Regions from separate parts of the Streptomyces saintjeani genome, predicted to be linked through region 2. Evidence: riboswitches for the same ligand, from Rfam matches in the RefSeq annotation. Region 2 holds a riboswitch; the other holds the start of a gene.
What was found. A riboswitch is a leader RNA that binds a small molecule or an ion and turns the genes downstream of it on or off. The one in region 2 is predicted to bind glycine.
Positions count from the first base shown of each region.

Region 1: it holds a riboswitch for glycine, as region 2 does, so the genes downstream of both, gcvT (glycine cleavage system aminomethyltransferase GcvT) here and gcvP (aminomethyl-transferring glycine dehydrogenase) in region 2, are expected to answer to the same signal.

Region 1 covers NZ_CP189624.1:6,644,581-6,649,897, forward strand. Annotated here, with positions in the region: gene glyA (serine hydroxymethyltransferase) at 172-1,437, opposite strand; gene gcvH (glycine cleavage system protein GcvH) at 1,450-1,827, opposite strand; gene gcvT (glycine cleavage system aminomethyltransferase GcvT) at 1,884-2,996, opposite strand; glycine riboswitch at 3,059-3,164, opposite strand; glycine riboswitch at 3,165-3,264, opposite strand; gene ACQCO7_RS30370 (AAA family ATPase) at 3,451-4,110, shown strand; gene ACQCO7_RS30375 (enhanced serine sensitivity protein SseB) at 4,181-4,960, shown strand; gene ACQCO7_RS30380 (enhanced serine sensitivity protein SseB C-terminal domain-containing protein) at 5,081-5,317, shown strand, end outside.
Region 2 covers NZ_CP189624.1:1,622,788-1,628,104, reverse strand. Annotated here, with positions in the region: gene ACQCO7_RS07170 (MerR family transcriptional regulator) at 1-311, shown strand, start outside; gene ACQCO7_RS07165 (DNA polymerase IV) at 371-1,726, shown strand; gene ACQCO7_RS07160 (PRC-barrel domain-containing protein) at 1,737-2,111, opposite strand; glycine riboswitch at 2,260-2,354, shown strand; glycine riboswitch at 2,355-2,468, shown strand; gene gcvP (aminomethyl-transferring glycine dehydrogenase) at 2,529-5,317, shown strand, end outside.

The DNA of each region.
Region 1 (5,317 bases), 5.0 Mb from region 2:
GGCGGACCAGAAGGCCCCCACCCCGGCGGTGGAGGCCCGAAGACCCGCCTCCACTCCGGCGGAGGAGGCCCGAAGACCCACCCCCACCCCGGCGGGAGCGGCCCCGAGGCCCCCCCCGCCCGGACGGAAGCGGACCCGAAGACCCGCTCCCCGACCGACCGGCCTGCCGACCTACTTGCCCAGCGCCGGGTACAGCGGGTGCTTGTCCGCGAGCGCCTTCACCCGGATCCGCAGCGCCTCCACGTCGTACGACGGCTTCAGCGCCTGAGCGATGACGTCCGCGACCTCGGTGAAGTCCTCGGCCGTGAAGCCGCGCGTGGCGAGCGCGGGCGTCCCGATGCGCAGCCCGGACGTCACCATCGGCGGACGCGGGTCGTCCGGGACGGCGTTGCGGTTGACGGTGATGCCGACCTCGTGGAGCCGGTCCTCGGCCTGCTGCCCGTCGAGCGCGGACTCCCGCAGGTCGACGAGGATCAGGTGGACGTCGGTCCCACCGGACAGGACGTTTACCCCGGCCGCGCGAGCGTCATCGGCGGTGAGCCGCGCGGCGAGAATCCGCGCCCCCTCCACCGTACGCCGCTGCCGCTCCTTGAACTCCTCGGAGCCGGCGACCTTGAACGACACGGCCTTCGCGGCGATGACGTGCTCCAGCGGACCCCCCTGGAACCCGGGAAACACCGAGGAGTTGAGCTTCTTCGCGAAGGACGACTTCGCGAGGATGATCCCCCCGCGCGGCCCGCCCAGCGTCTTGTGCGTCGTGGACGTCACCACATCCGCGTACGGCACCGGGTTGGCGTGCAGCCCCGCCGCCACGAGCCCGGCGAAGTGCGCCATGTCGACCCACAGGTACGCCCCGACCTCGTCGGCGATCCGCCGGAACTCCGCGAAGTCCAGCTCACGCGGATAGGCGGACCACCCGGCGATGATCACCTTCGGCCGGTGCTCGCGCGCGAGCCGCTCCAGCTCCTCCATGTCGACGAGCCCGGTCTCGGGAGACACGTGATAGGCGACGACATTGAACTGCTTGCCGGAGAAGTTGAGCCGCATCCCGTGCGTGAGATGGCCACCGTGCGCGAGGTCGAGCCCGAGGATCGTGTCCCCGGGCTGGGCCAGCGCGAAGAGCGCCGCCTGGTTCGCGGAAGCCCCCGAGTGCGGCTGGACGTTCGCGCACTGAGCCCCGAACAGCTCCTTCACCCGGTCGATGGCGATCTGCTCGGCGACGTCGACGTGCTCGCACCCGCCGTAGTAGCGCCGCCCCGGATACCCCTCGGCGTACTTGTTGGTCAGGACGGACCCCTGCGCCTCCATGACGGCCAGCGGAGCGAAGTTCTCCGAGGCGATCATCTCCAGCGTCGACTGCTGCCGGCCGAGCTCCGCGTCGACGGCGGCGGCGATCTCCGGGTCCAGCTCGTGCAGGGACGTGTTCAGGACAGACATGGGTACGACTCCTCAGCCGGCGGTGTAGGCGGTGTACTCGTCGGCGGACAGCAGGTCGTCCGGCTCACCGGCGACGCGCACCTTGAAGAGCCAACCCCCCGTGAACGGCTCGGAGTTGACCAGCGACGGGTCCTCCGAGACGTTCGGGTTGACCTCGGTGATCTCACCGTCCACCGGCGCGTACAGCTCGCTCACCGACTTGGTCGACTCCAGCTCGCCGCAGGACTCGCCCGCGGTCACGGCGGCGCCGACCGCCGGCAGCTCGACGAAGACGACGTCACCGAGGGCGTTCGCCGCGTGCTCGGTGATCCCGACCGTCGCCACGCCGTCCTCGGCGGGCGAGATCCACTCGTGTTCCTTGCTGTAGCGCAGGTTCTGGGGGTTGCTCATGGCCTGAATTCTCCTGTACGCGGGGGAGTGCTGGTGAATGGGGGACTGCGGAAGAGCTACTTCTGGCGCTGGTAGAACGGCAGAGCCACGACCTCGTACGCCTCGTGGCTCCCCCGGATGTCGACGCCGACCCCGTCCGTCCCCGGCGCCGCGTGCGCCGCGTCGACGTACGCCATCGCGATCGGCCTGCCCAGCGTGGGGGAGGGGGCGCCGGAGGTCACCTCGCCGATGACGGCGCCGCCCGCGACGACGTCGTACCCGGCACGCGGCACGCGCCGCCCGGCGGCGACCAGCCCGACCAGCACCCGGGGCGGCTTGCGCTCGGCGAGCGCGGCGGCTTCGGTGAGGGCCTCGCGCCCCACGAAGTCCCCGTCCTTGCCGAACTTCACGACCCGCCCGAGCCCGGCGTCGAAGGGCGTCAGGGCCGTCGACAGCTCATGCCCGTACAGCGGCATGCCCGCTTCGAGCCGCAGCGTGTCCCGGCAGGAGAGGCCGCAGGGGACGGGACCCCGGGCGGCCAGCGCCTCCCACAGCGCCACCGCGTCGGAGGGCGCCACGAACAGCTCGAACCCGTCCTCACCGGTGTACCCGGTCCGCGCGATCAGCGCCGGCACCCCGGCGACCGTCCCCGGCAGCCCGGCGTAGTACTTCAGCCCGGCGAGATCGGCGTCGGTGAGTGCGCCCAGAACCGCGGAAGCCTCCGGCCCCTGCACGGCGATCAGCGCATACGCGTCCCGGTCGTCGCGCACGAGCGCGTCGAACCCGGCGGCCCGCTCGGTCAGCGCGTCCAGCACGACCTGCGCGTTCGACGCGTTCGCGACGACCATGAACTCGGTCTCGGCGAGCCGGTAGACGATCAGGTCGTCCAGGATGCCGCCGTCGGCCCGGCAGATCATCGTGTAGCGGGCCCGGCCCACCTTGACCGCCGCGAGGTCGCCGACCAGCGCGTAGTTCAGCAGCGCCGCGGCCTCGGGCCCGGTGACGGTGATCTCGCCCATGTGCGAGAGGTCGAAGAGCCCCGCGCGGGTACGGACGGCGGTGTGCTCCTCGCGCTCCGAGCCGTAGCGCAGCGGCATGTCCCAGCCCGCGAAGTCGGTCATGGTCGCGCCGAGCGAGCGGTGCAGGGCATCGAGCGCGGTACGCCGGGGTACGGCGGAACTGCTGGTCATCGGGCGTTCGTCTCCCAGGTGTGACGGGGTGGGCAAGGGCTTCCCGTACGGATACGGGAAGGTCCTCCCCATCTGTCATCGGAACCTGAGAGGTTCGCCGTGACCCTCGCGGGAACACGGCTTGCACCTTGGGTGGGACCACCGGGGCGGCCCGCTTTTCAGATGTGCCTCGCCCACGCGGTAACGGTGCCTGAGAGATTCAAGGGAGGGACTTGCTCCTTCGGCGCCCCGGCGACACAAAAGCCGGGGACTCTCCCGCGCGGATTCGAACGGCCGGTATGCAGTTGGCGCGGCCATCATCGCACGCCGGCCCCGCCGCGCGGCAGGCCGGATCTGTAACGGGGCTGTGTCAGGAAGCGCACCAAATCACGAGACAGATTCCATTACCTTCTCTTTACTGTCTATGGGGAGACCCGTAACTGACGGGACTGCTCCAAGGGGAGGACGATCTACGGTGAACAGGACAACGGCGTACGCGACGGCGCTGCCCGCACAGCCCGCGGCGCCCGCGAGGGAGAGCCGCGCCGGGCACCCCGCGCCGGTCGTCCGCGACCTGCGCGACCGCGAAGGACACAGCCCGCACGCCCTCCTCTTCGGCCCCCGCGACCTCGTCGTCGTCACCGGCCTGCCCGGCAGCGGCAAGTCCACGCTGATGCGCCGCACGGTCCACGGCACCGGCATCGACTCCCAGGACACGAGAGACCGCTGGGACGCGCGGACGCCCGCCTGGCTGCCGTACGCCGTCTACCGCCCCCTCGTCCGCCTCGCGCACTACGCGGGCCTGTGGCGCGCCCTGCGCTCCGGCAAGGGCGTCGTCGTCCACGACTGCGGCACCCAGTCCTGGGTACGGAACTGGCTCGCCCGCGCGTCCCGCCGCCGGGGCGGCACCCTGCACCTCCTCCTCCTGGACGTCACCCCGGACACGGCCCTGGAGGGCCAGCGCGAGCGGGGCCGGGGCGTCTCCCGGTACGCGTTCCTGCGCCACCGGCACGCCGCGTCCCGCCTGATCAGGTCGGTGGAGAAGGGGAACCTGCCGGACGGCTGCGAGGCGGCGATACTCCTGGACCGACCGGCCGCCGACGTCCTGCGCAGGATCGCGTTCACCCGGGGCTGAACCCGCCCTGCCCGGCGCCCCCTTAAGCTTTGCCTCTTCGACAGCGGTTTTCAGCAGGCGGTATACAGCGATGGACTTCCCGACCGACTTCCCGGCCCCCGCACACCCCCACTCCCACGGCGGCTGGCCGGGGAACGAGCTGGAGGAGGTGCTCTCCGCCTCCCTGGGCGTGCCGTCAGCGGGCGGCCGAATAATCGAGGTCCTCGCGCGCAGCTTCGTCTGGATCCCGCTCCCCAACGGCGGCGGCCCCCGCAGCGGCCCCCTCGACCTCCCCACGATCGACGTCGCAGGCCAGGTGTACGTCCCCGTCTTCACCTCCGAGGAACAGTTCCGCCAGGTCACCGGCTCCCACATGGCGTACACGATCGCCCCGGCGGTCGAGTTCGCGAAGGGCCTCCCCCCGCAGGTCGGCATCGCCCTCAACCCCGACGGCGTCGTAGGCGTCCCCCTCCCCCCGCAGGCGGTGGCGGACCTCTGCCGAGCGGACCGCCCCCCCCTGCACGGCACGGCCTCCGGCGCCCGCGTCCGCCTCTTCGAGCCGGACTGGCAGGACGACCCGATGGACTTCCTCACGGAGGCGTCCAGGGAGTTCGAGGCGACGGGAGTGGTCCTCACGGCCCGCCGCTGCCTCGCGGCGATAGAGACCTCGGAACCGGTGATGTTCGTAGGAGTCGAACTCACCCACTGGGAAGGCGAGTTCGGCGAACGCCCGCTGGACGCGCTCGGCAGGGCGCTGGGCCGGGTCCCGGTCCCGTGGGGAGTCAACCTGATCCTCCTGGACGCGGCACAGGACCCGGTGGGGGAGTGGCTGAGGACGAACGTCCGGCCGTTCTACTCCCGCACCGGGTAGAAACCCGTCCGCTACCCGTCGTCCACCCAACCGGCGAACCCCCCGTGGGCGCTTAAGCTTGACCCCGACGCAGGGCAACAGGCATACACGGGGCAATTTTTACGAAGGGTCGGTAAAGACGTGAGCGTGAGCGGCACCGCTGCGGCCGGCCAGGTCGAGCACATGCTGCGCCAGGTCACGCCTGGCCGCTACGACGCCTACGAGGCACTCCTGCGCGCGCTCTCGACCCCCACCACCGGCCAGGTCTGGATGCTGCTGTGGCACGGCCAGTCCGGCTCCCCGGACGCCCAGTACGGCTCGATGGAGGTGGACGGCCACGGGTACGCGCCCTGCGTGACGTCCGCCCAGGAGCTGTCC
Region 2 (5,317 bases):
TCGACACCGGCGTGTCCCTCCAGAACATCCGCGGCGCGGTGCTGCATCTGAGGGAACAGGGCTTCCGCGACCTGGAGCGCATGACCCTCATGAGCGACGGCGCGACTGTGTACGAGTGCACCTCGCCGGACGAGGTCCACGCGCTGCTCCAGGGCGGCCAGGGCGTCTTCGGGATCGCCGTCGGCGTGGTCTGGCGGGACGTGGAGGGCGCGCTGTCGCAGCTGCACGGCGAGCGGGTCGACACCGGCGAGACCCTGGTCGGGCACAACCCGGCGGACGAGCTGGCGCGGCGGCGGCACAAGGCGGTCTGACGGCGTTCTCGGGCGCGTGTTCGGGCCCGTTGTCAGTGGCGTGGTGCAGCATCGGAGATGTGAGAAACGCGCCGACGGTCCTGCACCTCGACATGGACGCCTTCTACGCCTCGGTGGAGCAGGCGGCCAAGCCGAGCCTGCGCGGGAAGGCGGTCGTCGTCGGCGGGCTCGGGCCGCGCGGGGTGGTGGCGACCGCGTCGTACGAGGCCCGGGTGTTCGGGGTGCACTCGGCGATGCCGATGGCGCAGGCGCGCAGGCTCGCGCCCAACGCGGCGTATCTCTTTCCGCGGTTCGGGGTCTACCGGGCGATCAGCGAGCAGGTGATGGGGCTGCTGCGGGAGCTGTCGCCGCTGGTGGAGCCGCTCAGCCTGGACGAGGCGTTCGTGGACCTGGAGGCCGAGGGGGCGGCCCGGGACAGCGCGTCGGCGCGGGAGACGGGGAGCAGGCTGCGGGCGGACATACGGGCCGTCACGGGCCTGACGGGGTCGGTGGGGCTCGCGGCGTCCAAGATGCTCGCGAAGATCGCCTCCGAGCGGGCCAAGCCGGACGGCCTGCTGCTGATCGAGCCGGGTACGGAACGCGCGCTGCTCGGGCCGATGCCGGTGCGGACACTGCCCGGGGTCGGCCCGGCCACCGGCGACCATCTGCGCCGGGCCGGGATCACCACGGTCGACGAGATCGCCGGGGCGGGCGAGGACGAACTCGTCCGGCTGCTCGGCAAGGCGCACGGTCAGGGGCTGTACGCGATGGCGCTCGCGCGCGACGACCGGCCCGTGGTCGCCGAGCGGGAGACCAAGTCGGTGTCCGTGGAGGACACGTACGACGTGGACATCCATGACCGGCTGCGGGTCGGGTTCGAGGTGCGGCGGCTCGCGGACCGGTGCGTGCACCGGCTGCGGGAGGCCCGGCTGTCGGGGCGGACGATCGTGCTGAAGGTGCGGCGGTACGACTTCTCGACGCTGACCCGGTCCGAGACGCTGCGCGGGCCCACCGACGATCCGGCGGTCGTGCGGGAGGCCGCGGCGCGGCTGCTGGAGTCCGTGGACACGACCGGCGGGGTGCGGCTGCTCGGGGTCGGGGTGTCGGGGCTCGCCGACTTCACGCAGGAGGACCTGTTCGCGCAGGCCGCGGAGGAGGTGCGGGACGAGGAGGAGGCGCCTCAGATGCCGGGGGAGGTGGTCGTGGAGGCGGTGCCCGTCGAGCATCGGTGGTGGCCGGGGCAGGATGTGCGGCACGCCGGGTTCGGGCAGGGGTGGGTGCAGGGGAGCGGGGTGGGGCGGGTGACCGTGCGGTTCGAGACGCCGGGGGATGCGGTGCCGGGGCGGGTGCGGACGTTCCGGGTCGACGATCCGGAGTTGGAGCAGGCGGAGGCGTTGCCGTTGGCGGCGGGGGGCGCCTGTGCGCAGGGGGTCTAGGGTGCTGCGGCTAGGCGGGCGGGTCGTCGCCGGCGATGGTGCCGAAGTCGCGGTCCTCCGGTGGGGTGGGGGCGACGGTGTCCATGCCGTAGTGGTGGTAGAGCTGGAGTTCCTGGGCGGGGGAGAGGTGGCGGCCCACGCCGAAGTCGGGGGCGTCCTTGATGAGGGCGCGGTCGTAGGGGACGTGCAGGGTGCCCTCGACGAGTTCGCTGGTCTCCAGGGGGACGAAGGCGTCGCGGGTGAACAGGCCCGTCCTTATGGCGGCCCACTCCGGGACGCCGGTCGCGTCGTCGAGGTAGACCTCGTCGATCGTGCCGATCTTCGCGCCGTGCCGGTCGTACGCCTTGCGGCCGATCAGGTTGCGCGGATCGATGTCGGTCTGCACGGGCCCTCCACTGGTCGCGGGGCGGCCGAAGCCGTCGTCGGTCGTCGTCACCGGAAAGTCGTCGTAAGGACTACGAAAGAGCACTTCGGGCCCGGTGGCCACTCGAAGGCTGGGGCGTTGACCTCGCTGGTAAGGTGAAAGTGGCTGTCGACCCTGTGCGGGAGAGTCCTCCGGATCGTGCGGAGGCGCCGAAGGAGCAACTCCTCCCCGGAATCTCTCAGGCTCACGTACCGCACGGGCGAGGTCACTCTGGAAAGCAGGGCGGATGTCGACGGCGTCCGCTCTCACCGACGGTGAAAGCCGGGCGCTCTCGGGCGGCCGGTGAAGCTCTCAGGTCGAGATGACAGAGGGGGAGGCCGTTCGGGCACCCCACAGCCGTGGTGCCACCGAAGGTCGTCTCGGCCAGGAGGCCCCCTCATGACCCCTCCCCGTACCCCGCTCAGCGCCCTGGAGCAGGGCGTTCCCTTCGAACAGCGCCATATCGGGCCCGACCGCGAGGCCCAGGCCAAGATGCTCGCGCAGGTCGGGTACGGCTCGCTGGACGAGCTGACCGCCGCCGCCGTACCGGACGCCATCAAGAACGTCGCCGCGCTGGACCTGCCGGGCGCGCGGAGCGAGGCGCAGGTGCTCGCCGAGCTGCGGGAGCTGGCCGGCCGCAACCAGGTGCTCGGGTCGATGATCGGGCTCGGGTACTACGGGACGTTCACGCCGCCCGTCATCCTGCGGAACGTGATGGAGAACCCCGCCTGGTACACCGCGTACACGCCGTACCAGCCGGAGATCTCCCAAGGACGCCTCGAAGCGCTCCTCAACTTCCAGACGATGGTGGCCGATCTGACCGGGCTGCCGACGTCCGGGGCCTCGCTGCTGGACGAGGGGACGGCCGCCGCCGAGGCGATGGCGCTGTCGCTGCGGATGGGGAAGAACAAGAAGGGCCTCTTCCTCGTCGACGCGGACGCGTTCCCGCAGACCGTCGCCGTGATCCGGACGCGGGCCGAGCCGACCGGCGTCGAGGTCGTCGTCGCCGACCTCAGCGACGGGATCCCGGCCGAGGTCGCCGGGCGGGAGATCAACGGGGTGTTGATCCAGTACCCCGGCGCCTCCGGCGTCGTACGGGACATCAAGCCGCTCGTCGAGCAGGCGCACGCGGTGGGTGCGCTCGTCACCGTCGCCGCCGATCTGCTGGCGTTGACCCTGCTGACCTCGCCCGGGGAGCTGGGGGCGGACATCGCCGTCGGGACCACGCAGCGGTTCGGGGTGCCGATGGGGTTCGGGGGGCCGCACGCCGGATACATGGCCGTGCACGAGAAGTTCGCGCGGAGCCTGCCCGGGCGGCTCGTCGGGGTGTCCGTCGACGCGGACGGCAACCGGGCGTACCGGCTGGCGCTCCAGACGCGCGAGCAGCACATCCGGCGGGAGAAGGCGACCAGCAACATCTGTACGGCGCAGGTGCTGCTCGCGGTCATGGCCGGGATGTACGCCGTGTACCACGGGCCCGACGGGCTGCGCCAGATCGCCTGGAAGACGCATCGGTACGCCACCGTCCTCGCCGAGGGGCTGCGGATCGGGGGCGTCGACGTCGTCCACCGGGCCTATTTCGACACGGTGCTGGCGCGGGTGCCCGGCGGTGCGGCTCAGGTCGTCGAGGCCGCTCGGGACGGTGGGGTGAACCTGCGGTTCGTCGACGAGGACCATGTGTCCATCGCCTGTGACGAGACCACCACGCGGGACCAGCTCGGCATCGTGTGGCAGGCGTTCGGGGTTTCCGGGGATGTGGACTCGTTCGACGCTTCGGCTCAGGAGGGGCTGGGCGACGAGGTGTTGCGGCGGGACGAGGTCCTGGCCCATCCCGTGTTCCACCAGCACCGGTCCGAGACCGCCATGCTGCGGTACCTGCGGCGGCTCGCCGATCGGGACTACGCGCTCGACCGGGGGATGATTCCGCTCGGGTCCTGCACGATGAAGCTCAACGCGACGACCGAGATGGAGCCGGTCACCTGGCCCGAGTTCGGGCAGCTGCATCCCTTCGCGCCGGTCGAGCAGGCCGGGGGATACCTCACGCTCATCCGCGAGCTGGAGGATCAGCTCGCCGAGGTCACCGGGTACGACAAGGTGTCCCTCCAGCCCAACGCCGGGTCGCAGGGGGAGTTGGCGGGGCTGCTCGCCGTACGGGCCTATCACCGGGCCAACGGGGATCTTCAGCGGACCGTGTGTCTCATTCCGTCGTCCGCCCATGGGACCAACGCGGCCAGTGCGGTGATGGCCGGGATGAAGGTCGTCGTCGTCAAGACCTCCGAGGACGGGGAGGTCGACGTCGAGGATCTGCGGGGGAAGATCGGGCAGTACCGGGACGAGCTCGCGGTGCTGATGATCACCTATCCGTCCACCCACGGGGTGTTCGAGGAACATGTCGGGGAGATCTGCGGGCTCGTCCATGAGGCCGGTGGGCAGGTCTATGTCGACGGGGCCAATCTGAACGCGCTCGTCGGGGTGGCCAAGCCCGGGCATTTCGGTGGGGACGTTTCCCATCTGAATCTGCACAAGACGTTCTGCATTCCTCACGGTGGGGGTGGGCCTGGCGTCGGGCCTGTGGCTGTGCGGGCTCATCTCGCGCCCTATCTGCCCAACCATCCCTTGCAGAGCGAGGCCGGGCCCGCTACCGGGGTGGGGCCTGTTTCCGCCGCGCCCTGGGGGTCTGCCGGGATTCTTCCCATCTCCTGGGCCTATGTGCGGCTCATGGGCGGGGAAGGGCTGAAGCGGGCCACTCAGGTCGCCGTGCTGTCCGCGAACTACATCGCCAAGCGGCTTGAGCCTCACTATCCCGTGCTCTACACCGGGCCCGGGGGGCTGGTCGCCCACGAGTGCATCATCGATCTGCGGCCCCTGGCCAAGGCGACCGGGGTGAGCGTCGATGATGTCGCCAAGCGGCTCATCGACTACGGGTTCCATGCGCCGACCATGTCGTTCCCCGTTGCCGGGACGCTGATGATCGAGCCCACCGAGTCCGAGGATCTGGCCGAGCTGGATCGGTTCTGTGCGGCGATGATCGCCATTCGGGGGGAGATCGAGAAGGTGGGGGCCGGGGAGTGGGGGGCGGATGACAATCCGCTTCGGAACGCTCCGCATACCGCTGCCGCGTTGAGCGGGGAGTGGGATCACTCCTATACGCGGGAAGAGGCCGTGTTCCCCGGTGAGGGGGCTGTCTC